Regions from separate parts of the Rhodoferax saidenbachensis genome, predicted to be linked through region 1. Evidence: riboswitches for the same ligand, from Rfam matches in the RefSeq annotation. Region 1 holds a riboswitch; each other region holds the start of a gene.

Region 1 (10,174 bases):
AGCCCAGCATTATACGAAACCTCGGGGGTTTTGGCTAGGGGGCCTACATAAGAGGCTTTGCAAAGGTTAGTATCCCGGCATGTTCAGTTATCGCCACGCCTTTCACGCCGGCAACCATGCCGACGTCCTCAAACACACCATTTTGCTGGCCGTGCTGCGGCACATGACGCAAAAAGACGCGCTCAATGTGTTCGACACCCATGCCGGTGCCGGCCTGTACCGCCTGGATGGGGACTATGCCCAGACCAGCGCCGAGGCCGCCGACGGTTTCCTGAAACTGGTCGCCAGCAAGCCACCGCAAGGCTTCACGCCTGCCCTGCAGGACTATGTGGAAATGGTGGCAAGTTTCAATGCCGCAAACCAGTGGAAGGTCTATCCCGGATCGCCTTTCATCATCCAGAGTCTGCTGAGCGGCCGCGACAAGCTCAAGCTGTGGGAAATGCATCCGACCGACACCAAGACACTGACAGCCAACGTGGCGCAGCTGGAAGCGGGCCGCCAGGTCACTATCCTGCGCGAAGACGGTTTTGAAGGGCTCAAGAAATTCCTGCCGCCGCCCTCACGCCGCGCCCTGGTGCTGTGTGACCCGAGTTATGAGGTCAAACACGACTACGCCCGCGTGCCCGCCATGGTGGCCGATGCGCTGCTGCGTTTTGCCACCGGCACCTACGCCGTGTGGTACCCCATCATTCCGCGCCCCGAAGCGCACGACCTGCCGAAAAAACTGAAAACCCTGGCCAACAAGGCCGGCAAAAGCTGGTTGCATGCCACGCTGACGGTCAAGTCCAGCAAACTGACTCAGGATGCAGAGGGTGAAGTGGTCCGCCCCGGCTTGCCGGCCAGCGGCATGTTCCTGATCAACCCACCGCACACGCTGAAGGCCGCGCTGAAAGACGCGTTGCCGCAGATGGTGGAGTTGCTGAAGCAGGACCAGAACGCCAGCTCGTCGCTGGAATCAGGCGGCTGACATTGCCCCCACGCTCCGCCGCTACCCACCAGGGGGGCTAATTTTGCTTGGGGCGACCCGGCGCAAAATTGCGTGTCACGCCGTCGCCAGTCCCAGCCGGTCACACAACGCGAGCGTCGCAACGCTCTGGTTCATCGTGTAGAAATGCAGCCCCGGTGCGCCACCGGCGCGCAACTGTTCACACAGGTCGGTGACCACATCCAGACCGAAGGACTTGATGGAAGCCACGTCGTCACCAAAACTCTGCAGACGCAGGCGAATCCAGCGTGGAATCTCGGCGCCGCAGGCGTCGCTGAAGCGCATCAACTGCGTGGAGCTGCTGATAGGCATGATGCCCGGTACCACGGCGATGTTCAGGCCCAGCGCGTCCAGCTCTTCGACAAAGCGGAAATACGCGTCAGCGTTGTAGAAATACTGCGTGATGGCCGAATTGGCACCCGCCTGCACCTTGGCGGCAAAAGCCTGCAGATCGCTGGCGGGTGACTTGGCCTGGGGATGCACTTCGGGATAAGCCGCCACTTCGATGTGGAAATCGTCACCCGTCTCCATACGGATAAAAGTGACCAGGTCGCTGGCGTAGTGGAACTCACCACCGGCACCGTAGCCGCTGGGCAAATCACCACGCAGTGCCACCAGGCGCTTGACGCCCATGGTCTTGAGCGTGGCGAGCTGCGCGCGCACTGTGTCTTTGGTGGCGCCGATGCAGGAGAAGTGCGAGGCCGCATCCACGCCCTCGGCCAGGATGCTGCGCACCGTACCGAAGGTGCCTTCTTGCGTGGAGCCACCGGCACCAAACGTGACGGAGCAAAACTCGGGCTTCAGACCATACAGTTGCTGGCGCACGACGCGCAGCTTTTCTGCGCCTTCAGGTGTTTTGGGCGGAAAGAATTCAAGACTCAGGGGAAGTCTGGGTGTCTGGGACATGGCCGTCTTCAGGAAGAGGAAACACCCGTCTTGCGGGCGCAAATGAAAAATTCGCGGTTGCCATCGCCACCTTCTATGGGCGAATCAAACCACGCGGTGACCGTCAGGCCCAGCTCGGCGCACGTCTCACGCAATCGTTGCTCGACGATGGGGTACATGGTGGCGTCTTTGACAATCCCGCCCTTGCCCACCTGGCCCGGCTGCAGCTCGAACTGCGGCTTGACCAGCGTCAGCAGGGTTCCGCCCTCTTTGAGGAATTCCACCGCAGCCGGCAACACCAGAGTTTGCGAAATGAAAGACAGGTCGGCGACCAGCAGATCGAACGGTGGCGCAAACTCCGGCGGCAAGGTGGCCAGTTCGGCCTCTTCGCGGCTGTCATCGGAGCCATCAAAACCCTCAAAGGTTTCACCGTCTTCTTCAAGGTCAAATTGGCCTTCAGCCCCCGTACTTCCTGCGTAAGCAGCTATCAAATCTGCAGCAGACAGAGTGCGTGCATTGACACTTTCCACGCACAGGACCCGCGCATCCTCACGCAGGCTGGGGTGCAGTTGGGCACTGCCCACGTCTACACCCACTACGCATGCAGCGCCGGCTTGCAGCAGGCAGTCGGTGAAACCACCGGTGCTCTGCCCCACGTCCAGGCAACGCAGTCCTGTCACCGACAGGCCCACGTGCTTGAGCGCCGCCTCCAGCTTCAGGCCTCCCCGCGACACGTAACGTGCCTCGGAGTCGTCCAGCAGCTGGATAGGGGCGTCTTCCGGAACCTCATCGCCATTCTTGGCGACCCGCTTCCATTCCTCCCCTTTGCGCCACTGCACGCCATCGGCGATCAGGCGCTGGGCCTGCGAGCGGGTGCTGGCCAGCCCGCGCTGCACCAGCAGTTGGTCAATGCGCATGCGGGGCTTAGTAGCGGTAGGTTTCTTTTTTGTACGGGCCGGACTTGCTGACGCCGATGTAGGCGGCCTGCTCGTCGGTCAGCTCGGACAACATGGCGCCAACCTTCTTCAGGTGCAAACGGGCGACTTTTTCGTCCAGGTGCTTGGGCAACACGTAGACCTTGCCGACCTTGTACTCCTTGGGCTTGGTGAACAGCTCAATCTGGGCGATGGTTTGGTTCGCGAAGCTGGAGGACATCACAAAGCTCGGGTGGCCGGTACCGCAACCCAGGTTCACCAAGCGGCCCTTGGCCAACAGGATGATGCGTTTTTCAGGCTTGCCGTTCTTGCCCTTGGTAGCGGGGAAGATTACGTGGTCGACCTGGGGCTTGATCTCGTCCCACTGCAGTTTTTCCAGCGAAGCAACGTCGATCTCGTTGTCAAAGTGGCCGATGTTGGAAACAATGGCCTGGTCCTTCATGGCCGCCATGTGTTTGTACGTGATGACGTTTTTGTTGCCGGTGGTGGTCACGAAAATATCGGCCTTGTCGGCGGCGTATTCCATGGTCACAACCTTGTAGCCTTCCATCGCGGCCTGCAGCGCGTTGATGGGGTCGATCTCGGTTACCCACACTTGGGCAGACAGGGCGCGAAGCGCCTGGGCGGAGCCCTTGCCCACGTCGCCGTAACCCGCCACCAGGGCCACCTTGCCGGCGATCATCACGTCGGTAGCACGTTTGATGGCGTCCACCAGCGATTCGCGGCAACCGTATAGGTTGTCGAACTTGCTCTTGGTCACCGAGTCGTTGACGTTGATGGCGCGCAGCTTGAGACTGCCCTTGACCGCCATTTCTTCCAGGCGCATCACGCCGGTGGTGGTTTCTTCGGTCACGCCGATGATGTTTTTCAGGCGGCGGCTGTACCAGGTGGGGTCCAGCTTGAGCTTGGCCTTGATGGCGTTGAACAGGCAGATTTCTTCTGCGCTGCCAGGCTTGGCCAAAACCTTGATGTCCTTCTCGGCGCGGGCACCCAGGTGCATCAGCAGCGTGGCGTCGCCGCCGTCATCCAGAATCATGTTGGGGCCTTCAGCCGCAGAACCTTTTTTGCCGCTGAATTCAAAAATGCGGTGGGTGAAGTCCCAATACTCTTCCAGCGTTTCGCCCTTGTGCGCAAACACCGGTGTGCCCTTGGCAACCAAGGCGGCAGCGGCGTGGTCTTGGGTGGAGAAGATGTTGCACGATGCCCAGCGCACTTCGGCGCCCAGGGCTTGCAATGTTTCCACCAGCACGCCGGTTTGGATGGTCATGTGCAGGGAACCGGTGATGCGCGCGCCCTTGAGCGGCTGCGCTTTGGCGAACTCTTCGCGGATGGCCATCAGGCCGGGCATTTCAGTCTCGGCAATGGTCAGCTCTTTGCGGCCCCAGGGCGCGAGGCTCAGGTCGGCAATTTGGTAATCTTGATTTTTAACGGGCTTCAGTACGCTCATGGCTCACTCCAAAAGTAAATTTGAAAGCCACTGGACTGTTCGCGAGAGACCGGGATGACCGGAAAAAGGAACTCACCACACAGACCAGTGGGTGAGCGTCGTTGGTGCTTGAACTAACCCTATCGGTCAGCTTTCCGAGCCTCGTTCACTGCGCGTGAACTGCAACGCTCCTCGGAAAGCGATAATTCTAGCCTTTTCCAGAACTCTGCACCAGAGCACCCGGGCGCCACAGGCCCGCGCTGCGTGCCATCCATTGCCCATGTCTTTTCTTGCCGAAACCCGCCGCCGCCGCACTTTTGCGATCATTTCCCACCCGGACGCCGGTAAAACCACGTTGACCGAAAAGCTGTTGCTGTTCTCGGGCGCGATCCAGATTGCCGGTTCGGTGAAAGCCCGCAAAGCCACGCGCCATGCGACTTCCGACTGGATGGAGATTGAAAAGCAGCGGGGCATTTCTGTTGCATCGAGCGTGATGCAGATGGCCTACCGCGACCACGTGGTCAACCTGCTGGACACCCCCGGTCACAAGGACTTCTCGGAAGACACGTACCGCGTGTTGACCGCCGTGGATTCGGCGCTGATGGTGATTGACGCGGCCAACGGTGTGGAAGCGCAAACCCGCCGCCTGATCGAAGTCTGCCGCCAGCGCGATACGCCCATCATCACGTTTGTGAACAAGATGGACCGCGAAGTGCGCGAGCCGCTGGACATCCTGGATGAGATCGAGCGCGAACTGGGCATGCCCTGCGTGCCCATGACCTGGCCCGTGGGCCAGGGCAAATCTTTCGGCGGCATCATCAATTTGCGCACGCAGATGATGACGGTGTTCGACGGCGGCAAGGACCGCCGCCCGCAAGATTTTGATTCCATGCCCTTGAGCGACCAAGCCGCGCTGGAGAAGCGTTTTGGCCACGAATGGACCAGCGCGATGGAAAGCATGGAACTGGCCACCGGCGCATCCCCCGCCTGGGACCACGCCGCCTTTTTGGCGGGCAAACAAACGCCCGTGTTCTTTGGCTCCGGCGTGAACAACTTCGGTGTGATGGAAGTGCTGGACGCACTGGTGGACCTGGCGCCGAGTCCGCAAAAACGCATCAGCACGGCGGTGGTGAACCGCCAACCCGTGGTCAAAGAAGTGCAACCCGAAGACGAAGCCTTCAGCGGCGTGGTGTTCAAGGTGCAGGCCAATATGGACGCCAACCACCGCGACCGCATTGCCTTTGTGCGCATGGCATCCGGCAAATACACACCGGGCATGAAACTCAAAGTGATGCGCACCTCCAAAGAGCTGCGCCCCACGTCCGTGGTGACCTTCATGAGCCAGCGCCGCGAGGCGGTGGAAGAAGCCTATGCGGGCGACATCGTGGGCTTTACCACCCACGGTGGTGTGCAGTTGGGCGACACGATCACCGACGGCAGCGTGAACCTGATGTACACCGGCCTGCCCTTCTTTGCGCCCGAAATGTTCATGACCGTGGTGCTGCGCAACCCGCTGCGTACCAAGCAGTTGCAGCAAGGCCTGGCCCAGTTGGGCGAGGAAGGTGCGATTCAGGTGTTCCGCCCCGAGATGGGCGGCAACATGCTGCTGGGCGCCGTGGGGCAACTGCAGTTTGAAGTGGTGCAGCACCGGCTGAAGGGTGAATACGACGCCGACATCCGCCTGGAAGGCTGCCAATACACCGGCGCACGCTGGATCACGGCCGATACGCCCAAGGAACTGCAGGAGTTCATCAACGCCTATCCGCAGCGCATGGCGCGGGATGCGGCGGACACGCTGGCTTACCTGTGTACCAGCCCGTACGACGTGCGCCTGGCGCAGGAGCGTTTCCCCAAGATCCATTTCCACCCGCTGCGTGAACACGCAGGGCTGGCATTGCAGAGCGCGGGCTAACGGAAGTACTTAGCGGCTGGCCTGGCGCAACGCGCGCAGCCAGCCCCCGCTCAGCACAAAGCGGGGGAAGTTGATCCATTGCTCCAAGAAAATACGCGCCACGGCCTGCCGCGGGCTGGCAAAGGGAATCGACGGCACGGCCTCCATGCTGTGTCCCTTGCCTTGCACCGCGAACGACACAGCCATCGCCACCAGGCCCGCCAGGGCAAACCACAGGGCCCCTTGCAGCAGCGCAACAACCAAAACGACGTTGCCCACCAAAAACAGCGGCACCACCACAATGTGCAGTAGCAGATTGGCCCGTGAGGCGTGGTAGTTGGTGTACCCATCCCACTGCCAGCGCAACAACTCTGAAAAATTCATAACAGCTCCATGCAAGAGTGGCATCCCATGGGCTACATGCTACCCGCGTGCACCGCATAAAATGCGGCCTCCCTTCTCTCGCGGACAACACGCCCCTTGAAACCCCTTGCCTCCTGGCCGCTGCAGGCCCGCCGCGACCTGGTGGGCGTGTTCACCGACATTGACGACACACTCACCACCGAAGGCACGGTCACGCCCGCCGCACTGCAGGCGCTGGCCGACCTGAAAGCCGCCGGGCTGGCGGTCATTCCCATCACGGGTAGACACGTCGGCTGGTGTGAACCACTGATGGAAGGAGGGGCCACCCCGCCCTGGCCCGCGGACGCCATGGTGGCCGAGAACGGTGCACTGGCGCTGGTGCCCAATCCAGGAAATTCAAACCAAAATGGCCTGCAGCCCGCATGGAATGTGCGCAGGCAGCTATCAAAACTATATCAACAAGACGCCGACACGCGCGCCACCAACCAGGCCCGCATGGAGCAGGTGGCCGCGCAGGTGCTGGCCCAGGTGCCCGGCGCATTGCGCGCGCGCGACGAAGGTGGGCGCGAGACCGATCTGGCGTTTGACTACAACGAGTTCACGCACCTCTCGCCCGCTGCCGTGCAGCAGACACTGGCCATCCTGCAAGGTGCAGGCATGCACACCACGGTCAGCAGCATCCACATCCACGGGTGTTTTGGTGACTTCAACAAATGGCTGGGCGCGTGCTGGATCGTCCGTGAACTGTTCCAGCGCGACCTGGCGCAGGAGCTGGGCCGCTGGGTGTTTGTCGGCGACTCGGGCAACGACCAGCCCATGTTTGAACACTTCACCCACAGTGTGGGCGTGGCCAACATCCGCCGCTTCGAAAGCCAGCTGCAACACCTGCCGCGTTACATCACCCCGAGCGAACGTGGTGCGGGTTTTGCCGAAGTCACCGCCGCCATCCTGGAGGCACGCAAGGCATGAGCACCGCCAACACCACACCACCCGCTGGCGCACAGCTCGGCCTGGTCAGCATCTTTGGCTCCACCTTTGTCGAGCTGGTGGGCTACTTCATCCTCTCGCCCTTGCTGCTGCTCAAGCTCAAGGGCGCCGATGTGTCGACCACCGTGGCCGGGCTGTTTGCCGCCTCCGGCTGGCTGGGCATTTTCATCATGACGCCGTTTGCCTCCAGCGTGACCACGCGCTTGGGGCGGCGGCCCTGCCTGTGGCTGGCCGGCGTGATCCTCACGCTGGCGGCCGTGCTCTACACCTTCACGAACCAGCTCTGGATCTGGTTCGCGCTGAACCTGGCCTCGGGCGTGGCCATGGCGCTGCGCTGGGTGCTGGCCGAGGCGCTGATTGCCGAGTTTTCGCCGGCAGGGCAACGCGGCCGTTACGTGGGCATCTTTCAAACCCTGGTCAGCCTGACCTTTATCACCGGACCAGCCTGCCTGGTCTGGCTGGGCGCGGACCAACCGCACACGCTGTGGGTGGTGATTGGCTGCACCGTGGTCGGGCTGATCTGGACGCTCTTTATCCCCAAACTGCCGCCCGCCGCGGATGCCGACACGGCCCATGTCGGGTTACCGGGCCTGTGGCGCGCGCTGCTGGCGCATCCCATCATCATGCTGGCGGGTTTTGTCGGCGGTTTCTTTGAAACCGGCGTCACCTCCATCCTGCCGCTGTACGGCCTGGCACTCGGCCTGGGCGCAGGCACGGCCGCGCTACTGGTGTCGGCCAGCGGACTGGGCGGTGTGCTCATCATGTTCCCCGCCGGCATGGTGGCCGACCGGTTTGACAACCAGGCGCAGGGGCGCCGCACGCTGATGGTGGTGTTTGCATCCATCACACTGCTGGCCACCTGCGTTTTGCCTTTTGTGGCCAACATCGTGTGGCTGGCCTGGCCCATCGTGTTTTTATGGGGCGGCGCCGGTGGCACGCTGTACACCATAGCCATGACCGACATTGGCGCGCGCGAAAAAGGCATCACCCTGGTCAACAGCACGGCCGTGCTGGTACTGACCTACACGCTCGGTGGGCTGGTCGCGTCCGGCATCTCGGGCGCGCTGATCGACTGGTCGCCTACCGTGGCGTTCCCCGCCGTGTTGATTGCGGTAGCCGCTATCGGCTTGGTCGCACTGGTGCGTTCGCGCCGCGCGGCCAACATTTAGGTCTCAGGCAAACGCTTCCAGCACGTTGACGGCATTGATGCCCACCTCTTCGACGGCGTAGCCGCCCTCAAAGATAAACACCGTGGGCAAGCCCACCCGGGCCAGGCGCTCGCCCACACGCAGGTAGTCATCGCTCTTGAGCGTGAAGCCGGATATCGGGTCGCCCTCAAAGGTGTCCATGCCCAGCGACACGACCAGCGCCTCGGCGCCAAACTTATCTATAGCCGCCAGCGACGTGTCCAGTGCCTGCGCCCAGGTGGCGTAGTTGGTGCCACGCGGCAGCGGCAGGTTCAGGTTGGCACCCAGCCCCGCGCCCTGCCCTTTTTCGTCGGCATGGCCCAGGTAGAAGGGGTACTCGGTGCGTGGGTCGCCGTGGATGCTGGCGAAGAACACATCGGGCCGGTCGTAAAAGATGGCCTGTGTGCCGTTGCCGTGGTGGTAGTCCACATCCAGCACCGCGACCTTCTTCATGCCCGCATCGCGCAGATGCTGCGCAGCGATTGCCGCGTTGTTCAGGAAGCAGTAGCCGCCAAAAAAGTCCGCACCCGCATGGTGGCCCGGCGGGCGGCTCAGCGCAAACGAGGCACGGTCGCCGTCCAGCAGGGCTTGCGCCGCACTCAGTGCGCAATGGGCGCCAGCACGCGCCGCCACCCAGGTGCCGCTGGTGAAGGGCGAACCCGCGTCGTACGAATACAGGCCCACCTTGGCCGAAAAGTTCTCAGGCTCAATGTCGGTGCGGAAAGTGCGCGTGGGCCAGACCGAGGGCAGGATGTCCTTGTCAGCATTGGCCGCATCCAGCGCCACCCACTGGTCCCAGGCCGTGGCCAGGAAGTTCAGGTAACGCGGGCTGTGGATGGAGGTAAGCGCGCTGTCGTCAAAGGACTGCGGGTTGACCGCCGTGCCCAGCTGGCGGCGCTTCAGCTCGGCCAGCACGTGATCGGCACGCGCCGGCACTTCAAAACACGGCACCAGCGCGCCGCGGAACATTTCGACCTTGCCCTGGTGCTGGGCGTGCAGGTGGTTGTAAAAGGTTTTCATGGTTTTTCGTTTGGCCGGCGGGTGACTCGCCGCGCATCTGCCTGGCCCCAAGATTACCCGGTGTTGCACCCCTTGAAGCCAACATGCCATCTGTTTTACGTCTGCAATTTGGCGCATATTGACGCATAATGCGCCAAACAGGAGATTCTTATGGCATCCTCCCCCACCAGTTTTGCATCCGTCAAACTCCCCGCCGAACTGGTGCAACAGGCCCGCGAGGCCGCGCAGCCCATGCGCCGCTCTGTTGCGGGGCAGGTGGAGTACTGGGCCACGCTGGGCCGCATCGTTGAACACAGCGGCTTGACCGCACAAGAGGCGCAAACCGCTATTGCCGGTTACGAAATCGCCGCGCGCCGCGCACGCCCCAGCGCTGACAAACCCGCTTCGCAAGCCGACGCCCTGCTCGCCCAGTTCATGGCGGTAGAGAACGACGCCAGCCTGGCGCAGCGGGTGCGCGAGGTCGTAGCCAGCAACCGTAGCAAGGCGGGCCAACGC
Region 2 (10,174 bases), 520 kb from region 1:
TCAAGCGCGGGCGCGGTGGCATGGTGGTGGACCTGAATGGCGATGGCCTGCTGGACGTGCTGGTGGTGAACCGCTGGGACAAGGCCCAGCTCTGGCGCCAGACCAGCAGCGGTGCGACGGCGGGTGCGGGCCACTGGTTGCAGCTGCGCCTGCAGCAGCCTGCCGGCAACCGTGACGCGGTGGGCGCGTGGGTGGAAGTGAAGCTCGGCGAGGGTGATGCTGCCCCCGTCATCCGCCAGGAACTCACGGTGGGTGGTGGCCACGCCAGCGGCCACCTGGGCTGGATGCACTTTGGCCTGGGTACCGCTGCCACAGCCCAGTTGCGCGTGCAGTGGCCCCATGGCGGCTGGAGCGACTGGATGCCCGCCAAGGCCGACGCCTTCTACACCCTCAGCCCCCAAGGCCTTGTGAACTGGAAAGCCCCATGAAACACCGATTGCTCTCTCTGTGTCTGGCATGGGCTTGCGCCTGGACCAGCGCCTTCTTGCCGGTGCACGCTCAGCAGGCCCCGCCCGTGGCGGCCCCAGCCAGCGCCTTCAGCGCCAGCGTGGCCACCGAGTGGTTCAGCCTGGCACTGCTGCTGACCCAGCAGACGCCGGGTTTCAGCCCGCCCGTGGCGTCGCGCGCCTTTGCTTACCTGGGGCTCACGCTGTACGAGTCGGTGGTGCCCGGCATGCCGCAGAACCAGAGCCTGGCCGGCCAGCTCAACGAGTTGCAGTCGCTGCCTTGGGCCCAGCCCGATGAAGTGCTGCACTGGCCCACCGTGGCCAATGCCTCCATGGCCACCATGACGCGCATGATGTTTCCCACGGCCAGTGCCGAGAACAAGGCCCGCATTGACCTGCTGGAGCGCAGCCTGCCGCTCAAGTACAGCCAGGACTTTGACCCCAACACCGTCACGCCCGAGATCACCAACCGGTCCGAAACCTTTGGCAAGCTCATGGCCATGGCCATCATGACCTGGGCCCGCACCGATGGCGGCCACGAGGCCTGGGGCCCGCTGCGTCGCAACCAGCAAAACTATGTGCCCCCGAGTGGCGAGGGCCAGTGGTCCGCCACGCCCCCGGCATTTGCGCCGGCGCTGTTGCCCTGGTGGGGCGATGTGCGCCCCTTTGTGCTGAAAGCCAGCACAACCTGCGCCGCACCGCTGCCTCCGCCCTACTCCGAGAGCCCAGGCTCCGCCTTCTACAAGGAAGCCAACGAGGTCTACCAGGTGAGCAACAAGGCGACCCAGGAGCAGCGCCAGGTAGCCTTGTACTGGGCGGATGACCCCCTCAAGACCCCCACGCCCGCGGGCCACTGGCTCTACATCGCCAACGACCTGCTCAAGCAGCAAAAAGCCAACCTGGCCCAGGCTGCCCAGACCCTGGTGCGCCTGAACATGGCCATGGGCGACGCCTTCATTGCGGGCTGGAAAACCAAGTACGTCGTGAATTTGCTCCGCCCGGTGACCTATGTGCAACTGGTGATTGACAGCAACTGGGTACCCACGCTGATGCACACGCCAGCCTTCCCTGAATTTCCCTCGGGGCACTCGGTGCAGTCGGGTGCGGCGGCAGATGTGCTGGATGCGGTGTTCGGGGCCAACAAGCCCTTCACCGACAACACCCACAACGACCGCGGTTGGGGCCCACGCACCTTCGCCAGCTTCCGCGCGGCGGCGGATGAGGCCGCGATCTCGCGCATGTACGCGGGCATCCACTTCCGCAGTGCGATCGAGAGCGGCAAGGTGCAGGGGCGCTGCGTGGCCCAACAGGTGTTGGGGCTCAAGCTGGCGCACTGACGGCCAGGCGCCGCGACGCAGCTTTCAGCCCTAGGCTGCTTCCTTGTAGAAGAAACTGCGCTGCCGTGAACGCGCCGCCAGCGGCGACACGGCCTCGCCGATCGCACCAATGTGGTCGGGCGTGGTACCGCAGCAGCCGCCCACGATATTGACCAGCCCCTCGGCCGCGAACTCACGCACCAGGCGTGCGGTCACGTCCGGGGTTTCGTCAAAACCGGTGTCGCTCATGGGGTTGGGCAGACCGGCGTTGGGGTAACAGCTGATGAAGGTGTCAGGCGCCACCTTGTTGAGCTCCTGGATGTAGGGGCGCATCAGCGCCGCACCCAGCGCGCAGTTCAGGCCGATGGCCAGCGGCTGTGCGTGGCGCACGCTGTGCCAGAAGGCGGTGACGGTCTGGCCACTCAGGATGCGGCCGGACGCATCGGTCACCGTGCCGCTGATGATGATGGGCAGGCGGTGGCCGCTGTCCTCAAAGTACTCATCCACCGCAAACAGCGCGGCCTTGGCGTTCAGCGTGTCAAAAATGGTTTCGACCAGGATCACATCGCTGCCGCCCTCGACCAGCGCCTTGGTCTGTTCATAGTAGGCGGCGCGCAGTTCTTCAAAGGTCACATTGCGCGCGCCCGGGTCGTTCACATCAGGGCTGATGCTGGCCGTCTTGGGCGTAGGGCCCAGGGCACCGCAGACAAAACGCGGCCTGTCGGGGGTGCTGTATTTGTCGCAGGCGGCACGCGCCAGTTGGGCGGACACCCGATTCATCTCCATAGCCAGCTCGGCCATGTCGTAGTCGGCCTGGGCCACAGTGGTGGCGCCAAAGGTGTTGGTTTCGATCAGGTCGGCGCCTGCGGCGAGGTAGCGCTCATGGATGTCGCTGATCACGTCGGGGCGCGTCAGGCTCAGCAACTCGTTGTTGCCTTTGACGTCCTTATGGAAATCTTTGAAGCGGTCGCCCTGGCTGCCGGGGCCGGTATAACCTTCACCGCGGTATTGCGCCTCACCGAGCTTGAAGCGCTGGATCATGGTGCCCATCGCGCCATCAAGGATGGCGATGCGGCTTTCCAGAATGCCTGGCAGGGCTTGTGCGCGGGTGTAGGTGATGGGCTTCATGGGTGCGGCTCACTGAGAGCCTGTTCAAAACCTTTATAGGGTCACGCAAGTACCTTTTCGGGATGGGCTGCTAGGCGCAAAACGCAGCCGGGCTGATGCCCGGCAAGGCTTTGCAACGCCGCAGATCGCCCGAAAAGGCACTTGCCCTTCGGGTTGGGACGAAATCGGGCGATTTGCCCACCAAATTCCTTGTGTGGGCATGAGCCCACACGGCGAAATGTTGGCAGTCAACGCATCCCGATTGCGCCCCAACGTGACCCTATAAAGGCTTTGAACAGGCTCTTGGTTTTAAACAAGTGAGCGCAGTTGGAGTCCCCAAGCCTGACCGAACAACCTGCCGGACCGGGGTCTGGACAGGCGCCAGCTGCAGCGCCCCTTGGTAAGCATCGATTTTAGTTCACAACCGCCGTTGGCAGTGGCCCGCCTGACCACGCTGGCCGCAGGGCTGGACGCGGCCATGCCCGACAATAGACCCCGGTGGAACAACAGGGCCAAGCGGCCCACCATCCCGAATTAATGGTCTTTTAGGCCTCCAGCCCTCGTCCATATTGCGCAACCAGCTCCTGTTTTGATAGCAAATTCTGATTCTTCCACCGCTACGCTGGACGCCTGCCACGACATTCTGCGCACGGTGTTTGGCTACCCCGCATTTCGCGGCCCGCAGCAGGCCATCGTGGAACACGTGGCCGAAGGTGGCGATGCGCTGGTGCTCATGCCCACGGGTGGCGGCAAATCGCTCTGTTACCAGATCCCCGCCATCGCGCGCCAGCAGGCCGGGCACGGCATCACCCTGGTCATCTCGCCGCTGATTGCGCTGATGCACGACCAGGTGGGCGCACTGCACGAGGCCGGTGTCAGCGCCGCCTTTCTGAACTCCACGCTCACTGGCGACGAGGCCTACCAGATCGAACAGCAATTGCTGCGCGGCGAGATCACCCTGCTCTACGCCGCACCGGAGCGGGTGAGCAATGCCCGTTTTCTGGCGCTGCTGGATTCCCTGTTTGAGCGCGGCAAGCTCGGCTTGTTCGCCATTGACGAAGCGCATTGCGTCAGCCAGTGGGGCCACGACTTCCGGCCCGACTACCGCAACCTCACGGTGCTGCACGAGCGTTACCCCGGCATTCCCCGCATCGCCCTCACGGCCACGGCCGACGACCTGACCCGGGCCGACATCCTGGAGCGCCTGCAGCTCGAAGACGCACGCGCCTTTGTCAGCAGCTTTGACCGCCCCAACATCCGTTACACCATCGTCGAGAAGAAAGACGCCACGCTGCAACTGTTGCGTTTTATCGAACGCGAGCACGAAGGCGAGGCCGGCATCGTCTACTGCCAGAGCCGCAAAAAGGTGGAAGACATGGCGCAAACGCTGGTGGACGCCGGCATCAAGGCCCTGCCCTACCACGCAGGCCTGGACCAGAAGGTACGCCAGACCAACCAGGATCGCTTTCTACGCGAAGACGGCATCGTCATGGTGGCCACCATCGCTTTTGGCATGGGCATCGACAAGCCCGATGTGCGTTTTGTCGCCCACCTGGACATGCCCAAAAACATCGAAGGTTACTACCAGGAAACCGGCCGCGCGGGGCGCGACGGCCTGCCAGCCCAGGCCTGGATGGGCTATGGCCTGCAGGACGTGGTGAACCAGCGCCGCATGATCGACGAGAGCCCGGCCGGCGAGGAATTCAAACAGGTGATGCGCGGCAAGCTCGACGCCCTGCTGGGCTTGGCCGAAGCCACCGACTGCCGCCGCGTGCGCCTGCTCAGCTACTTTGGCGAGCCAAGCCAGCCTTGCGGCAACTGTGACAACTGCATCAACCCGCCCGAAATTTGGGATGGCACCGACGCAGCACGCAAGCTGCTGTCCACGATTTACCGCATCCAGCAGATGAGCGGCATCAGCTTTGGTGCCGGGCATTTGATGGACATCGTGCGCGGCAAGAAAACCGACAAGGTCGCACAGTTCGGCCACGACACCTTGAGCACCTTTGGCCTGGGCGCCTCGTTCAGCGAGACGCAATTGCGCGGCGTGCTGCGCCAGCTGATCGCCACCGGGGCCGTGGGCCTGCACAAGGTGGCGATGGACAACGGCCACAGTTTCGACACGCTGGAGTTGACGGAAGGCTCACGCGCCGTGCTCAAAGGCGAAGTGCAGGTGGGCTTGCGCGAATCCGCCTCGGGCCCGGCGGAGCGCAAGAGCAAACGCAGCGCACGCCTGGGTGCGGTGGTCAAGGCGCCGATCGCGCTGGACAGCGAGGCCCTGCTGCGCTACTCCGCGCTCAAAGCCTGGCGCGCCGAAGTGGCGAAGGAGCACAACCTGCCTGCCTATGTAATTTTTCACGACGCCACGCTGGCCGCAATTGCCCAGCGGGCGCCGCAGTCCCTGGACGACCTGCAGGGGATCAGCGGGATTGGGGCGAAGAAACTGGAAGCCTACGCGCACGAGGTGTTGCGCGTGGTGTCACTGCAGTAGCAGCGACTAGGGCGATAGCTCGGTGCAATTTTCCACCGGGTTGCCAAAAAAATGCCCCCTTGAGAAGGGGGCAGTGACCACGCTCAGCGGCGGAGCGTCGGGGGCCATTATTTCCGGTAGCAGCTTTCGTACGACATGGCCGCGCCAGACATGGTGTTTTGCAGGCGGGCAATGGCGCGCTGGTGGCGGGCGCCGCAACTGGCGTCGGCTGCCAATTGGCTGTGGCGTTGCACCAGGGTCTGCAGCTTGGTACGGCAGGCGTCCAGTGCACCGGCAAAGTTCAGCGCAATGTAGGCCGAATGGTCGGCATGGGTTTGGCGAAACTCGTCAGACCAGTAGTTGAACAATTGCCACTTGTAAGTGCCTTTTTCGGGAACCTTGATGGTGTCTTGGTGCATATCAGCCGTACAAAATGAATGAAATATGAAAGAAAGAATGCTTTCAAAGACGTTCAGCTCGGTATCCAACGCGCTGTTTCTTTATGGCATCTGCCTGCACCTATCACGCCCCACGCCCCAAAACGGTTGACAGTCTTTTTAAAATTTCCCCAATCGGGTGCTTCCCCAAGGTAGGTTTGTGTCTTCTGCCGCTAAGCTATTCGCCATGCAAACCGAGATCACCACCCCCCTCCCCCTGCTGAACGCTGAGGGCCATATCACCCGGGAAGGTTGGGCCCGCCACCCCTTGTGGCAATACGACCGCCAGGCCGTGCGCGCACCGAAATGGCGCATCAAGGAATGGGATTACTTCAGCGTGTTGTCGCCCGACCAGCAATTTGGCATCGCACTGACCGTGGCCGATCTGGGCTACATCGGCATGGCGGCCATCTGTTTTCTGGACTTGGGGCGCGGCACGTTCCACCAGGTCGACACGCTGAGCCTCTTCCCCATGGGCCAAACCGGCTTCCCGGCGGGCAGCGACGAAGGCACTGTCCGTTTTGGCGACAAGAAACTGCAGGTGGAATTTAGTTACAACGGCGGGCAGCGGGTGCTGAATTTTTCGGCACCCGGTCTGGTGAACGCGCAGGGCGACAAGGGCATCACCGGCAGCATCACGCTGGAGCAGCCCGCGGCCATGGAGAGCATGAACATCGCCACCTCCTGGGCCGAAAACCGGCGCGCTTTTTACTACAACCGCAAAGTCAACTGTATGCCCGCACAGGGCGGCTTCACCATCGGCCAGCAGCAATACACCTTTGCGCCGGAACGCGACATGGGCGCGCTGGACTGGGGCCGTGGCCACTGGACCTACAAAAACCGCTGGTACTGGGGCTCTGCCTCTGGCCACGCCCAAGGCCATGCGCTGGGCTGGAACATTGGTTATGGCTTCACCGACCGCAGCCCTGCCAGCGAAAACATGCTGTTTGTGGATGGCGTGGCGCACAAGCTGGCGGACGTAACTTTCCACATGGACACCAAGGACTACACGCAGCCTTGGCGCTTTACCAGCTCTGACCAACGGTTTGAAATGGCGTTTACGCCCATCGTGGACCGCAACTCCAGCATCCATTTGGGCCTGATCCGCTCGACACAACACCAGGTGTTTGGGTACTACAGCGGCACGGTGGTGCTGGACGACGGACGCTGCATTACGGTGGACCGGTTCCTCGGGTTTGCCGAAGACGTATTGAACTGGTGGTGAACCAGCGGCGTTGCGCGCACGTTATTGCAGGAAACCCATATTGCGCGCCTCGCGCACTTCGGGCTTGATGCGGTGCTCGGCCTGCAGCTGCTCCATGAATTCCTGCGGCGACAGCAACGTATCCAGAATCAGCGCCTGGCGTTTCACTGCAGCAAAGTCACCGGGGCATAACTGGTCGAGCAAAGCCAGCTGCGCGGCCAGCTCCGGCGTGCACTGCTGCGCGTCCCCTCCACACGCCTCCGCCACAAAGAACGCCTGACGCTGCGGCGCCGTCAGCGGCTTGAACTGGATCTTGAAAGTGAACCGGCGCAGTGCCGCCTGGTCGATGCGGTCCATCAAATTGGTGGTGCATATGAAGATGCCGTGGAAACGCTCCATGCCCTGCAGCATTTCATTCACTTCGCTCACCTCGTAGGTGCGCTGGGCACCCCGGCGGTCCAGCAAGAAGCTGTCGGCCTCGTCCAGCAACAGGATGGCACCTTCGGACTCCGCCTCGCGGAACATCGCGGCCATGTTCTGCTCGGTCTCACCAATGTATTTGCTCATCAGGTCACTGGCCTGGCGCACGATCAGCGGCTTGTTCAGCGTGCTGGCAATATGCTCGGCCAATGCTGTCTTGCCCGTGCCCGGCGGGCCATAGAAACACAGCGTGCCGTGGCCCCGCGCCTGCAGCGCTTGCACCATGCGCGGGATTTCATAACGGGTCTGTACATTCAGGTGCGCCAGGTCGTATTGGGTGGACGCGTGGGTATTGGTCGGAGCCGCCGTGCGGTTGCCCAGCGCCAGATCGGCATTCTTGAGCTGACGCTCAATCAAGCCCTCCAGACTTTCACGGGGCTCTTGCGCCGGGCTGGCACAGGCCAGTTCGGCAAAGCGCACTGCCGTACGGATTTGCGCAGGCGTGAGGCCTTTGCGGCTGGTCAGGCGCGCGACAAAGGCATCGGACACCTGCACGCCTTCCAGTGTCTTGCGCACTACGCCTTCGCGTGCACCGGGTGGTGGTGATTTCAGTTCCAGGTGGTAGGCAAAGCGACGCCGGAACGCCGGGTCGATCTGCTCGATCCGGTTGGTGACCCAGATAGTGGGCACGGTGTTGGTTTCCAGAATCTGGTTGACCCAGGCCTTGCCGCTCACGCTGCTGTTGGGCGGCGTGGCCGACGCATCGGCCCGGGCAATCAAATGCGCAGCTTCACTGGACAGCGGTGGAAATACATCTTCCACCTCGTCGAATAGCAGAGCTGCCTGGGCACTGCCCTTGAGGAACACCTGTGCGATTTGCAGCGAACGGTAGCGGTCGCGCCCGCTCAGGGAATTGCCATCACGGTCCGCGTACTCCACTTCAAACAACTCCAGCCCTGCGGTTTGCGCCACCACTTTGGCCAGCTCCGTCTTGCCTGTGCCGGGCGGGCCGTACAGCAGCACGTTGACGCCCGCCTCCTTGCGCGCCACCGCGTTGGCCAACAACTTGCACAACACCTGCGCGTCCTCGGCGACAAAGGCGAAATCGTCGATCACCAGGCTGCTTTTGGTCGACAGGCGGGTGAACACCGCCATCAGCTCGGCCTGATCGCGGTAGTGGCGCATCAGCACCGGTGGCAGTTTTTCGCTGACCTTCATGAGGTCGGCCAGGTCGGTGATGTTGTGCTCGGAGATCAGGTTTTCCACCAGCCCAATGCGCTCCAGCCGCGAGCCCGCGCGCAAGGCTTCGCCCAGCTCCTGCGGGCTCACGCCCGCTACCTCGGCCAGCGCACCATAGGCCTCGGGCGCGTTGTTGACCTTGAACTCCACCAGAATGCTGCGCATGTCGCGCTGGTAGCGTGCCAGCGTGCCGTACAGCAGCAGCGCGCGTTCGGCCTTGTTGAGCTGCAGCAAACCGGCCAGTGCATTGATATTTTTTTCAACCAGCGTGGACTGTTTTTTGAGGGCATGGCCCAGCCATTCACCGGTGCTGGACAACACCGACACCAAATCCTTGGCCTGGTCTTTGGCGTATTCGTCCAGAAAGAAGAACAGCGTAGCTTCGTCGTAAGGGCCGCGCCAGACGCCGTGGCGGGCCAGGAATTCGTTGGCGGGCAAAGCCTCATGGCCGCGCCAGAGTTCATTGCCCACACAGCGCCGCCCCAAAAACTCCCGCAGTCGCCCCAAAACCGAGACCGGCCACAACAAATGCCGCCCGGCCAGCCCCACCACGCCATTGAAATCGCGGCGCACGTTGAAGCTCGCCCCCTGGCGGGCGGCCAGGGTCAGCACAAAATGGGAGCACATCAGATCCAGCACCGGGGCTTCGAGCAGGCCCGGAGAGGGGATCAGGTGCCCATTGAGGGGCTGGAACAGCGAACGCTTGGCCATCAAACGCCTCCAGCACGGTGTCGTGCCGGTTTTACGATAACGCAGACTGCACCAAGATGGAAGTGCCGCGGCAAAAATTTGTCCCATGGTGCCGCGCCTTGCGCACCACTCCCCGACACCGCTTCGATGGCTTGTAGTTAAAATCCACGCCAATCCCTTTGAAATTCTGAAAGAAGCGCCATGTCTGCACCCCACAACGAAGCCCACGAAGTCGACGCCGTTGAGGCCGTCGTGCCGTTGATGCCCATCGTCTTGCCCATCGCTGGCGCTGTGCTGATTTTCCTGTTGGCCTTTATCGCCGTCTTCATGGCCTGAACGGGACGGGCGCTCCGCGCCGTCCTGGCTGGTGTAGCGCACGCTGCGGTTGCACCAGTAATTTCTCTTTTGTTCTTATAGGTATACCGGTCCTGCAATAGGCCCGTTCTGGCGTACCGCCAGATACCCTGCGGTCAGCGACCGCACACATCCCCCCGCACTTCTCTTGGTCGCCGGACCACCGCCCGTCTCTGGCGCGTCAAATCACAAACATAAAGTCATGCAAGTTTTGCATATCTTTTACATGTAATCGCCATGTAACTCCGGTACCAGTTCTTAAAATTCAAACTGACCAGTACGGCTTGGGCCTATCTGGCGGTTCGTTGGAAGCCGTTTTCTCAAAGTCCGGGGCTTGCTCTGCTGCCTAGCCCGTTTTGAAAAGACGATTTTCAAACTTAGGAGCTTTTTCATGAACTCACCCGCAATGCAAGGCCTGAAGCTGAACACGCCAAGCTACGTCAAAAACGCACACCTGATCGCCTGGGTCGCCGATATGGCGGCCCTGTGCA
Region 3 (10,174 bases), 500 kb from region 1:
ACGTACGGGCCAGCACCTCGCGGAAGCGCCGGAGCATGGCAGGCGGCATGCCAATGCTGTCCAGGCGGCGCATGCCAGCGCCCTGATTCAGCAGGCGCATGACGGCCGCTTCACCATAGGTGGTGGGCAGTGTAGAAAGCCGCACGTCAATCGTGTTGTCCTTGATACGCACACTGAAGCGGCCGTCTTGCGGCAATCGCTTCTCGGAAATATCCAGCCCGGCCATGAGCTTCAGGCGCTGGGCCAACGCGCCGCCGATGCGTTTGTCGGCCTGGGTCTGGGTTTGCAATACACCGTCCACGCGCACCCGGATTTGCAGGAAACCCTCTTGCGGCTCGATGTGCACGTCGGACGCGCCCACTTGAATGGCGTCTTCAAACAGCGATTGCAGCAGGCGCACCACCGGTGCACCTTCAATGCCTACCGTTGCGGTGAGTTCACCAAAGTCGACCGTGTCACCCAGATCTTTTTCCAGCGCACGGGCCAGGCCACTGATCTCTTCCGAGCGTCGGTATAGGCGGTCAAACGCCGCGGCCAGCTGGCTCTCTGGCACGGCCGCAATGCCGATGTTGCGCTTGAGGATACGGGTGAGTTCGTCGTAGGCAAACAAGTCCAACGGGTCGGACAGGGCGACCAGCAGAACATCGCCTTTGTCTTCCAGCACCAGCGCCTTGAAGCGCCGCGCGCTGGACTCGGGCAACAGGCGCACGACGTCCGCACGGAAGGGAAACGTCTTGAGGTTGACAAAAGGGATGCGCAGCTGGCGCGCCAAACCATTGGCCAGCAGCTCTTCAGTGATGACGCCGGTCTCTATGAGCAGACGACCGACTTTTTTGCCGGTGGTACGCTGCAACTCCAGCGTTTGCTGCAGTTGCTCCTGCGAAATGAGCTTCTGCTGGACCAGCACATCCCCCAGACGCAGTTTCTCGGGTCGACCCGAAGGGGGGCGTGCTCCCAGTGGCGCGTTAGGCGCCGCAGCGGCCATGTTCATGCGCTAATCCTTTTGCAGTTTGCAAAAATGATAGCACGTGAGGCCCTTTAGTACGTGGTTTGGACTACGGCAGTCTGCTGCACTGGGGGCCTGGAAGCCGGGCTCAGGGTATCGCCATCCACCGTGACGCGCGCACCCACGGTCGCAGGTGTGGCTTGTTCAATGCTGCGCAGGCTGCCGTCTTCCATGCGCACGTCAACCTGGTAGCGGGTTTCCTGCTTCATGCGTTTTTCCACGGTGTGGCCGGCCCAGCCGCCGCCCAGCACGCCCAGAACGGTGGCTGCGGCCTTGCCGGTGCCACTGCCCACCTGGTTGCCCAGCAGACCGCCCAACGCCGCCCCGGCCACGGCACCGAGCCCCACTTGGGATTGCTCGCGCTGCACCGGGGTAACCCCCTCCACCGTGCCACAGACCGCGCACACCGGCGCAGCAGGGCGCGTATCCGAAGCCAACACGGCCTCATTCCTGGGTTGGGTAGCCGTAGACGTGCTGGATACAGGCCGCTTATTTGCTACTGATTTAGTAGCTGCTTGCGCATGTTTGGCGGGGGCTACAGGCACTTTTGACACTGAAACAGGGGCTTGCTTTGGCGTCGCTGGGGTCTCCAACACAGCAGCAGGCTCGGTGCTTACTGGGACGGCCTGGGCCACGGCCAGATCGGCGCTGGGCGCACGCAGGTGCAACACGGTGGCACCCAGAGCCAGGGTGGTGATGCCCAGTGCGCCCACCACGGCCCACAAAACGCGTGGGGAGGGGGCCAGGGTCTGGCCAGGTGAGGGGCTTGTGATCAACATACTGTTCTCCTTGAATGGCGGTATCCGCTGGTATTCAACGGATGTCGCCCTGCAAAGGTACACAGCGCAGTCGGCTGCTGCGTGTCTGTTGTGTAACACAGCGTAAAGCGCAGCGCCCCACTCGCCGTGGAACCCTAGAGGTTGGGCGCCAGCAGGCGCTGCAGTGCTGCAGCCTGCAAGCCGCGCCGGCGCGCCAGGTCTTGCACCTGGTCATCGCCAATCTTGCCCACGTTGAAGTAGGTGGCATCGGGATGGCCGATGTAGAAGCCGCTCACGCTGGCGGCGGGCGTCATGGCCAGGCTTTCGGTCACCGCCATGCCAATTTCTTCGCATTGCAGCAGGTCGAACATGTCCTTCTTGACGCTATGGTCCGGGCAAGCCGGGTAACCGGGCGCGGGGCGAATCCCCTTGTATTTCTCGGCAATCATGTCTTCATTGCTCAACGCCTCGTTGCTGGCATAACCCCACAGGTCAGTGCGCACGCGGTGGTGCAGGGCTTCGGCAAAGGCCTCGGCCAGGCGGTCGGCGATCGCCTTGAGCATGATGGCGGAATAGTCGTCCAGGTCGTCCAGGAAATACTTTTCCTTCTTGTCTACACCAATGCCTGCGGTCACCGCAAACAGGCCCGCGTAGTCGTTGGCCACACCCTTGGGCGCAACAAAGTCAGCCAGGCAGCGGCTGGGGCGCATCACGCCGTCAATCACCTGCTTTTCGGTCTGCTGACGCAGGCCGTACCAGGTCATGGCGACGTCCGTGCGGCTCTCGTCGGTGTAGAACGCGATGTCATCGTCGTTCACCGTGTTGGCCGGGTACAGCGCGACCACGGCGTTGGCTGTAAGCCAGCGGCCTTCGATCAGGCGCTTGAGCATGCGCTGGCCGTCGGCGTACACACGCACAGCCTCAGTGCCGACGATTTCGTCTTTCAGGATGGCGGGGAACGGGCCGGCCAGGTCCCAGGTCTGGAAGAACGGGCCCCAGTCGATGTACTTGGCCAGCTCGCCCAGGTCAAAGTTCTTGAAAACACGGCGGCCAATGAATTTGGGACGTGTCGGCTGGTAGTGGCTCCAGTCCACCGGTGTCTTATTCGCGCGTGCCTTGTCCAGCGACCACATCGGCGTCTGCTTCTTATTCGCGTGCTGGTGGCGGACCTTGTCGTAGTCGGCATTCAGCTCGTCCACGTATTTGGCCGCCTGGTCCGAGAGCAGGCTTTGCGCCACGCTGACACTGCGGGAGGCGTCGGGCACATACACCACAGGGCCTTCGTAATGGGGCGAAATCTTCACCGCCGTGTGCACGCGGCTGGTGGTCGCGCCACCGATCAGCAGCGGAATTTTCTTGATGCGGAAGTAATCGTCCTTCTGCATCTCACCGGCCACGTACTGCATCTCTTCCAGACTCGGCGTGATCAGGCCCGAGAGGCCCACGATGTCGGCGCCTTCGAGCTTGGCACGGGCCAGAATTTCGTGGCAGGGCACCATCACACCCATGTTGACCACGTCGAAGTTATTGCACTGCAAGACCACGGTGACAATGTTCTTGCCGATATCGTGCACATCGCCCTTGACGGTGGCAATCACGATCTTGCCCTTGGTACGCACATCGCGCCCGGCGGCTTCGTCCTGGCGCTTTTCTTCTTCGATGTAGGGAATCAAATGCGCTACCGCGGACTTCATGACCCGGGCACTTTTCACCACCTGGGGCAAAAACATCTTGCCCTGGCCAAACAGGTCGCCGACGATGTTCATGCCGTCCATCAAAGGGCCTTCAATGACGTGCAACGGGCGGCCGCCCTTGGCAAGAATGCCACGGTAAGCCTCTTCGGTGTCTTCGGTGATGAAGTCAGTGATGCCATGCACCAGCGCGTGGCTCAGGCGCTGGCCAACCGACGCTGGCGCTTCGGCGGTCCCACGCCACTCCAGCCGTTTGCTATCGTCCTTGGCGCCACTTTTCGCGGTTTCGGCGATCTCCACCAGACGTTCACCCGCGTCGGGGCGGCGGTTGAGCACCACGTCTTCCACGCGGGTGCGCAGCTCGGGCTCCAGGTCGTCGTACACGCCGACCATGCCGGCGTTGACGATGCCCATGTCCATGCCAGCCTGGATCGCGTGGTACAGGAACACGGTGTGGATGGCTTCGCGCACCGGGTCATTGCCACGGAACGAAAAGGACACGTTGCTCACACCACCCGACACCTTGGCGCCCGGCAGGTTTTGTTTGATCCAGCGCGTGGCTTCAATGAAGTCCACCGCGTAGTTGTTGTGTTCTTCAATGCCGGTGGCAATGGCGAAGATGTTGGGGTCGAAGATGATGTCTTCTGCTGGAAAACCGATCTCGTCCACCAGGATGCGGTAGGCCCGCTCGCAGATTTCAATCTTGCGCTGGTAGGTATCTGCCTGGCCCAGCTCGTCAAACGCCATCACCACGGCGGCGGCACCATAACGGCGCAGCAGCTTGGCCTGTTGCTTGAACTGCTCCACGCCTTCCTTCATGCTGATGGAGTTGACGATGCCTTTGCCCTGCACGCAGCGCAGGCCGGCTTCGATGACGCTCCATTTGGAGCTGTCGATCATGATGGGCACGCGGGAAATATCGGGTTCGCTGGCAATCAGGTTCAGGAAGCGCACCATGGCGGCTTGGCTGTCCAGCATGGCCTCATCCATGTTGATATCGATGATCTGGGCGCCGTTTTCCACCTGCTGGCGCGCCACAGCCAGGGCCTGCTCAAACTCGCCGTTGAGAATCATGCGGGCAAAGGCCTTGGAGCCCGTGACATTGGTGCGTTCACCGATGTTGACAAACAGCGACGAAGAATCAAGCGTGACCGGCTCCAGGCCGGACAGCATCATGGGGGCAACGGAAGCGACAGCCGCAGGGCTAGGGGAATTGGAGGGCATGCATCTCACCTGTAAAACAGCATTCAGGTGAGCGTCGTTGCGGTCGGTTAAACGCCATCCAAGCCTGACGGACACTGTGTGGCCCGCTGCAACGCTCCTTGGAAGCTGTCATTTTAACGGCGAACCGCGTGCACGGGGCGACCGTCTGGGCTAGGATGGCGCAAAACCACAACAGGAGGGCTCCTGCAGGAGCGGACCATGACCGAAAACGCGTCCCCGGCCACGCAGGAACCCGTGAGCAATCCCTCACCGGGGGCAGAACGTGCGGCAGAGCTCCTGGCCGCCCCGGACGCCCTGACCCACCTGTCTCTCGAAGAGGCCCGCGCGGTTGTGGCCTACATGACGCCCCGGTTTTTCCCCGCCAACACCACCTTCATCCGCGAGGGGGACGTTGGCGACAACCGTTTCATGGCCTTGCTGGTCGAAGGCGAGGTGGTGATTGAGCGCATTACCGTGAGCCGCACCGAACCCGTCACCGTGCGGGTGCTGGGCCCGGGCAGTCTGGTCGGCGAGATGGCGCTGATCGACAACGAACCGCGCTCCGCCTCGTGCACCGCCAGCACCGATGTGTGGTGTGCCATCCTGACACGGGAGGCCGTGGACGCCATGATTGTCAAAGACCCGGCCGTGGCAGCCCGGCTGCTGCTGGGCGTTTCAGCCCATATCGCCGAACGCCTGCGCGACACCAACCGCCAGCTCAAGCTCTATGCCCGTCTGGCCACCACCATGCGCGAAGAGCTGGCCCACATCACCCACCCTTCGGCCATAGGCCCCGCCCACTAGAGCGGGGACTTCCACCCCCTCAAATGTAGGTATTCAGCAGGTTCTCCAGCAACTCTTGGCGGCCGGACACGGGCTGGGTGTCGGTATTGCGATCCACCACATGGGCGGCGACTGCCTCCAGGGTCATCTTGCCGTCCAGTACGTTTTGGCCGAACGGGGCTTTCCAGCCCGCATAACGGTCTTCCACCAGCTTGGCCAGCTTGCCGTCGTTGATCATTTTTTCCGCAATCAGCAGCGCGCGCGCGGTCACATCCATGCCGCCAATGTGACCGTGGAACATGTCTTCGGGGTCGATGGACTGGCGGCGCACCTTGGCGTCAAAATTCACTCCGCCGTTGACGAAACCGCCGCCTTGCAGGATGGTGTACATGGCCAGCGCGGTTTCGGGAATGCTGTTGGGGAACTGATCGGTGTCCCATGCGCACTGCATGTCACCGCGGTTCATGTCGATGGAACCGAAGATGCCCAGGTCGACTGCGGTGGCGATTTCGTGCTCGAAGCTGTGGCCAGCCAGCGTGGCGTGGTTGGCTTCGATGTTGACCTTGATTTCCTTCTCCAAACCGTACCGGCACAGGAAGCCGTACACCGTGGCACTGTCAAAGTCGTACTGGTGCTTGGACGGTTCGCGCGGCTTGGGTTCGAGCAGGATGGTGCCCTTGAAGCCGATCTTGTGCTTGTACTCCACCACCATGTTGAGGAAACGGCCCATCTGGTCCAGTTCATGGCCTATGCGCGTGTTCAGCAGGGTCTCATAGCCTTCGCGGCCGCCCCACAGCACGTAGTTGGCGCCGCCAAGTTTCAGCGTGGCATCCATGGCTTCTTTCACCTGCAGCGCGCCCAGGGCAAAGATTTCGGGGTTGGGGTTGGTGGCCGCACCCGACATGAAGCGGCGGTGGCTGAACAAGTTTGCCGTGCCCCACAGCAGCTTCATGCCGGTCTCGGCCTGCTTGGCGCCCAGCACGTCCACCATCTCGCGCAGGTTATTCACGCTGTCACGCGGAGTGGCGCCTTCGGGGGCCACGTCGCGGTCGTGGAAGCAGTAGTAGGGCGCGCCCAGCTTGCTGAAGAACTCAAACGCCACATCCGCCTTGGCCTTGGCCGCGGTCATGGGGTCGGCCATGTGTTGCCAAGGGCGCTGGAAGGTGTCGCCACCAAACGGGTCCAGGCCATTCCAGCAGAAGCTGTGCCAGTAGCAGACGGCGAAGCGCAGCTGCTCTTCCATACGCTTGCCCAGCACGATGCGGTCTTTGTCGTACCACTTGAACGACAGCGGGTTGCTGGAGGTGGGGCCTTCATAGGCAATGGGGGAGACGTTGGAGAAGTAGGTACTCATGGTGTTCTCGGAATAAAAAAAAGTGTTGAGGGGTGGGGTCGGATTAGGCTGGGCGGTACAGGCTGCGGAACTGCGCGTAGCGCACAGCCAGCAGGTCTTGTTCGGCGGGGTTGGGGTGGTAGCTGGCTTCTACCTCGGGGCTCAAGCACACGGCGCTTTGGGTAGCGCCGGTGGCCAGCCAGCCCAGGCGGGCGGCACCCAGGGCACCACCGACAGCGGAGCTTCCATGGGTGACCACTTCGGCATTTAGGGCGGAGGCCAACTGTTGCGCCCAAAAGGCACTGCGCGCGCCGCCACCTACCAGAGACAGGCGGCTCACGCTGCTGCCTGCGGCATTCAGCGCGGCCAGGCCGTCTTTGAGGCCAAAGGTCACGCCTTCGATCACCGCGTAGCCCAGGCGAGCCGCGTCGGTGTCAAAGCTCAGTTGGTGAAAGCTGCCGCGCACATTCGCATCGTTGTGCGGCGTGCGCTCACCACCGAGATAGGGCAAAAACAAGGGTGACGCTGCGCGGTCCGCCAGCGACAGCTCGGCGGCCTTGCTTGCCACCACACCGGCGTTCGGTGCGCCCAGAAGGTCGGTGACCCACTGAAGGCTGCTGGCGGCAGACAGCATCACGCTCATCTGGTGCCAGCGGCCGGGCACGGCGTGGCAAAACGCATGCGTGGCGCTGGCCGCATTGGGCTGGTAGCTGGGGGTGACGACGAACAGCACGCCGCTGGTGCCCAGCGACAAAAAGCCCTGGCCCGCGTCCACCGCACCCATGCCCACGGCACTGGCTGCGTTGTCGCCAGCGCCACCGGCCACCACGATGCCTGCATTCAGGCCCAGGGCCTGGGCCACATCGGCCTTCAGGTAGCCGCCGGGCGCGCTGCCCTCCACCAGGCGCGGCATGTGGGCCTGCGTCAGGCCGGTCAACGCCAGCAGGGCGTCTGACCAGGTACGCTGTTGTACGTCCAGCCACAGCGTGCCGCTGGCGTCGGACATGTCGCTCACGTACTCGCCGGTGAGCTTCAGGCGCACATAGTCTTTGGGCAGCAGCACCTTGGCAACTTGTTGGAAGACGGCGGGCTCATGCTTGGCCACCCAGCGCAGCTTGGGCGCGGTGAAGCCTGGCATGGCCAGCGTGCCGGCCAGATCAGTGAGCGTGGGCAGTTCGGCCATCATCTCTGCGCATTCAGCCGCGCAGCGTGTGTCGTTCCACAAAATGGCGGGGCGCAACACCTGGTCTTGCGCGTCCAGCAGCACAGCACCATGCATCTGGCCCGACAGGCCAATGGCTTGCACCGCGGCAAATTCTTGCGGGTGGGCAGCACGCAGCTGTGCCAGTGCAGACTGCGTGGCGGCCCACCAGTCGTGCGGATTCTGTTCGCTATGACCAGGGTGCGGGCGCTGCACGGTGAGTGCGGTGCCCGCCGAGCCGAGCACGGTGTGGTCGGAGGTCAAAAGCAGCACCTTTACTTCGGAGGTGCCAATGTCAATGCCAATAAACATGCGTACGTGTGCGGCGATTTATGCCGCGATGGTGGATGTGGAAGAAATCTCTATTGCGTCTGCCGGGCGTGCCGCCAACGCAGACATGCGGGCATGCATAGGACGCAGGTCGTGGTGCAGTACCAGCGCGGCAGCACCTACGGCAGAAGCCAGCAAGCCATAACGCGCAGCGCGCACAGTAGGGGCAGTCATGCCAGCGCTGGTCGCGTACGCTTGCAAGGTGTCTTGGGCGACCTGGACAATGCCGGGGTAGGTGTCGCACGAGGGGCCGCCCACCACCAGCATGCTGGGGTTGAAGGTGGTCCACAGGTTTTGCAATACCACGCCCAGGTAGTGGCCGCCCTGGGCCGGTTCGGGCAGCTTGGCCAGGGTGCGGGCACCAAAAAAGGTTTCTGCACAGCCCTTGCGTCCGCACGAACACAAGGGCCCGTCGATCTGCAAAATGCTGTGGCCAATTTCGCCAGCCATGCCTTGCATGCCGGTAAACAGGCGGTCGTTGAGCACAATGCCCGCGCCCACACCGGCGCCGCAGGTCACAAAAATCAGCGAGTCCTTGGCATCACCCTCGGAGAATTCGTATTCGCTGAGAGCGGCCGTATCGGCTTCGTTTTGCACATGCACGGCCACCGGGGGTAAGCCGGCCTGGGCCAGCGCCTGGGTGATCAGCGGCACAAAGTCCACATTGCGCCAGCCCAGGTTGGGGGCAAAGCGCAACATGCCGGTGGCCTCGTCAAACGCGCCGGGCAAGCCTACGCCCACACCGGCAAGCTGCACGCCGCGCTGCGTGAGCTGGGCATGGGTGCGGGCCACCAGACGGGCGGCTTGTTTGCAGACGTCTTCGGGTTTGGTGCCACCCAGCGCCTCTTCCAGTGCGCACAACACCTGGCCAGTGAGCGACACGCCCACCACACGCAGGGCCTCGACGGCCACTTCCACACCGATCATGCCGCGGCTGCGGCTGTCAATCTGCAGGGGGGTGGAGGGGCGCCCCAGCCCCTGGGCTGCGGGCACATCGGTTTCGCTGAGCCAGCCTTCGTCGATCAGTTCGCGCACCAGCAGGCTGACGGTAGATTTGGTCAACCCACTTTCCTGCGCGAGTTGGGCGCGCGACAGGCCACTCTGGTTGCGCAGCAGCCGCAGCAACACGCTGCGGTTGATGCGTTTGACAAGTTGTTGGTCGCCAATGGTTTTCATGGTGGTGCGGGAAGTCGCGCAGCCTCACAGGCTGTGGGTTTGCGCTTTGCCCTCGGGTTGTTTGCCTGCGATGATCATGCCAAGAACTTCGTCCTCGGTCACATCGCCAGTGCGGTAGGTGCCTACCAACTTGCCGTTTTTCATCACGGCCAGACGGTCGCTCAGGCCAAACACATCGGGCATGTCGTGGGTGATGAGAAAAATGCCCACGCCTTCGGCCTTGAGCTGGCGCACCAGATTGCCCACCATCGCGGTTTCCTCGGGGCCCAGCGCGGCCGTGGGCTCGTCCATGATCAGTATCTTGGCGTTGAAGTAAATCGCACGCGAAATGGCCACCACCTGGCGTTGCCCGCCCGAGAGACGGCGCACCGGCGTGCGCACGTTCTTGAAGTTCTTGTTCAGGCGGTGGAACACCTTGCGTGCCTCGGCATCCATGCGGTGGTCGTCCAGCGTGTTCCAGCGCGTCAACAGTTCGCGGCCCAGGAACAGATTGGCCACAGCGTCGAGGTTGTCGGCCAGCGCCAGGGTCTGGTAAATGGATTCGATGCCGCAGCGCTGCGCATCCACAGGGGTGCGGATGTTGGCCTTCTCGCCGCTGATGAAGACGTCGCCGCTGTCGATCGGGTAGGCACCGGCCAGCATTTTCATCAGTGTGGACTTGCCCGCGCCGTTGTGCCCCAGCAGGGCCACCAC

What was found. Region 1 has a riboswitch for S-adenosylhomocysteine ahead of ahcY (adenosylhomocysteinase). Riboswitches for the same ligand answer to the same signal wherever they lie in the genome.
Region 2: it holds a riboswitch for S-adenosylhomocysteine, as region 1 does, so the genes downstream of both, RS694_RS01030 (homocysteine S-methyltransferase family protein) here and ahcY (adenosylhomocysteinase) in region 1, are expected to answer to the same signal.
Region 3: it holds a riboswitch for S-adenosylhomocysteine, as region 1 does, so the genes downstream of both, metH (methionine synthase) here and ahcY (adenosylhomocysteinase) in region 1, are expected to answer to the same signal.

The regions. Positions count from the first base shown of each region.
Region 1 is NZ_CP019239.1:717,703-727,876, reverse strand. It holds gene RS694_RS03465 (23S rRNA (adenine(2030)-N(6))-methyltransferase RlmJ) at 80-967, shown strand; gene metF (methylenetetrahydrofolate reductase [NAD(P)H]) at 1,043-1,891, opposite strand; gene RS694_RS03455 (TlyA family RNA methyltransferase) at 1,900-2,787, opposite strand; gene ahcY (adenosylhomocysteinase) at 2,795-4,252, opposite strand; S-adenosyl-L-homocysteine riboswitch at 4,339-4,431, opposite strand; gene RS694_RS03445 (peptide chain release factor 3) at 4,512-6,143, shown strand; gene RS694_RS03440 (Mpo1-like protein) at 6,153-6,506, opposite strand; gene RS694_RS03435 (HAD family hydrolase) at 6,603-7,454, shown strand; gene RS694_RS03430 (MFS transporter) at 7,451-8,641, shown strand; gene RS694_RS03425 (histone deacetylase family protein) at 8,645-9,679, opposite strand; gene RS694_RS03420 (TA system antitoxin ParD family protein) at 9,830-10,174, shown strand, end outside.
Region 2 is NZ_CP019239.1:198,798-208,971, reverse strand. It holds gene RS694_RS01040 (CRTAC1 family protein) at 1-428, shown strand, start outside; gene RS694_RS01035 (vanadium-dependent haloperoxidase) at 425-1,783, shown strand; gene RS694_RS01030 (homocysteine S-methyltransferase family protein) at 1,814-2,890, opposite strand; S-adenosyl-L-homocysteine riboswitch at 3,182-3,274, opposite strand; gene recQ (DNA helicase RecQ) at 3,459-5,360, shown strand; gene RS694_RS01020 (hypothetical protein) at 5,468-5,758, opposite strand; gene RS694_RS01015 (DUF2804 domain-containing protein) at 5,937-7,001, shown strand; gene RS694_RS01010 (ATP-binding protein) at 7,023-9,350, opposite strand; gene RS694_RS20950 (hypothetical protein) at 9,531-9,665, shown strand; gene RS694_RS01005 (phosphoenolpyruvate carboxykinase (GTP)) at 10,075-10,174, shown strand, end outside.
Region 3 is NZ_CP019239.1:212,803-222,976, reverse strand. It holds gene RS694_RS01090 (GspE/PulE family protein) at 1-991, opposite strand, end outside; gene RS694_RS01085 (outer membrane lipoprotein) at 1,039-1,785, opposite strand; gene metH (methionine synthase) at 1,920-4,679, opposite strand; S-adenosyl-L-homocysteine riboswitch at 4,702-4,785, opposite strand; gene RS694_RS01075 (Crp/Fnr family transcriptional regulator) at 4,878-5,462, shown strand; gene xylA (xylose isomerase) at 5,482-6,795, opposite strand; gene xylB (xylulokinase) at 6,839-8,287, opposite strand; gene RS694_RS01060 (ROK family transcriptional regulator) at 8,306-9,481, opposite strand; gene RS694_RS01055 (ATP-binding cassette domain-containing protein) at 9,506-10,174, opposite strand, start outside.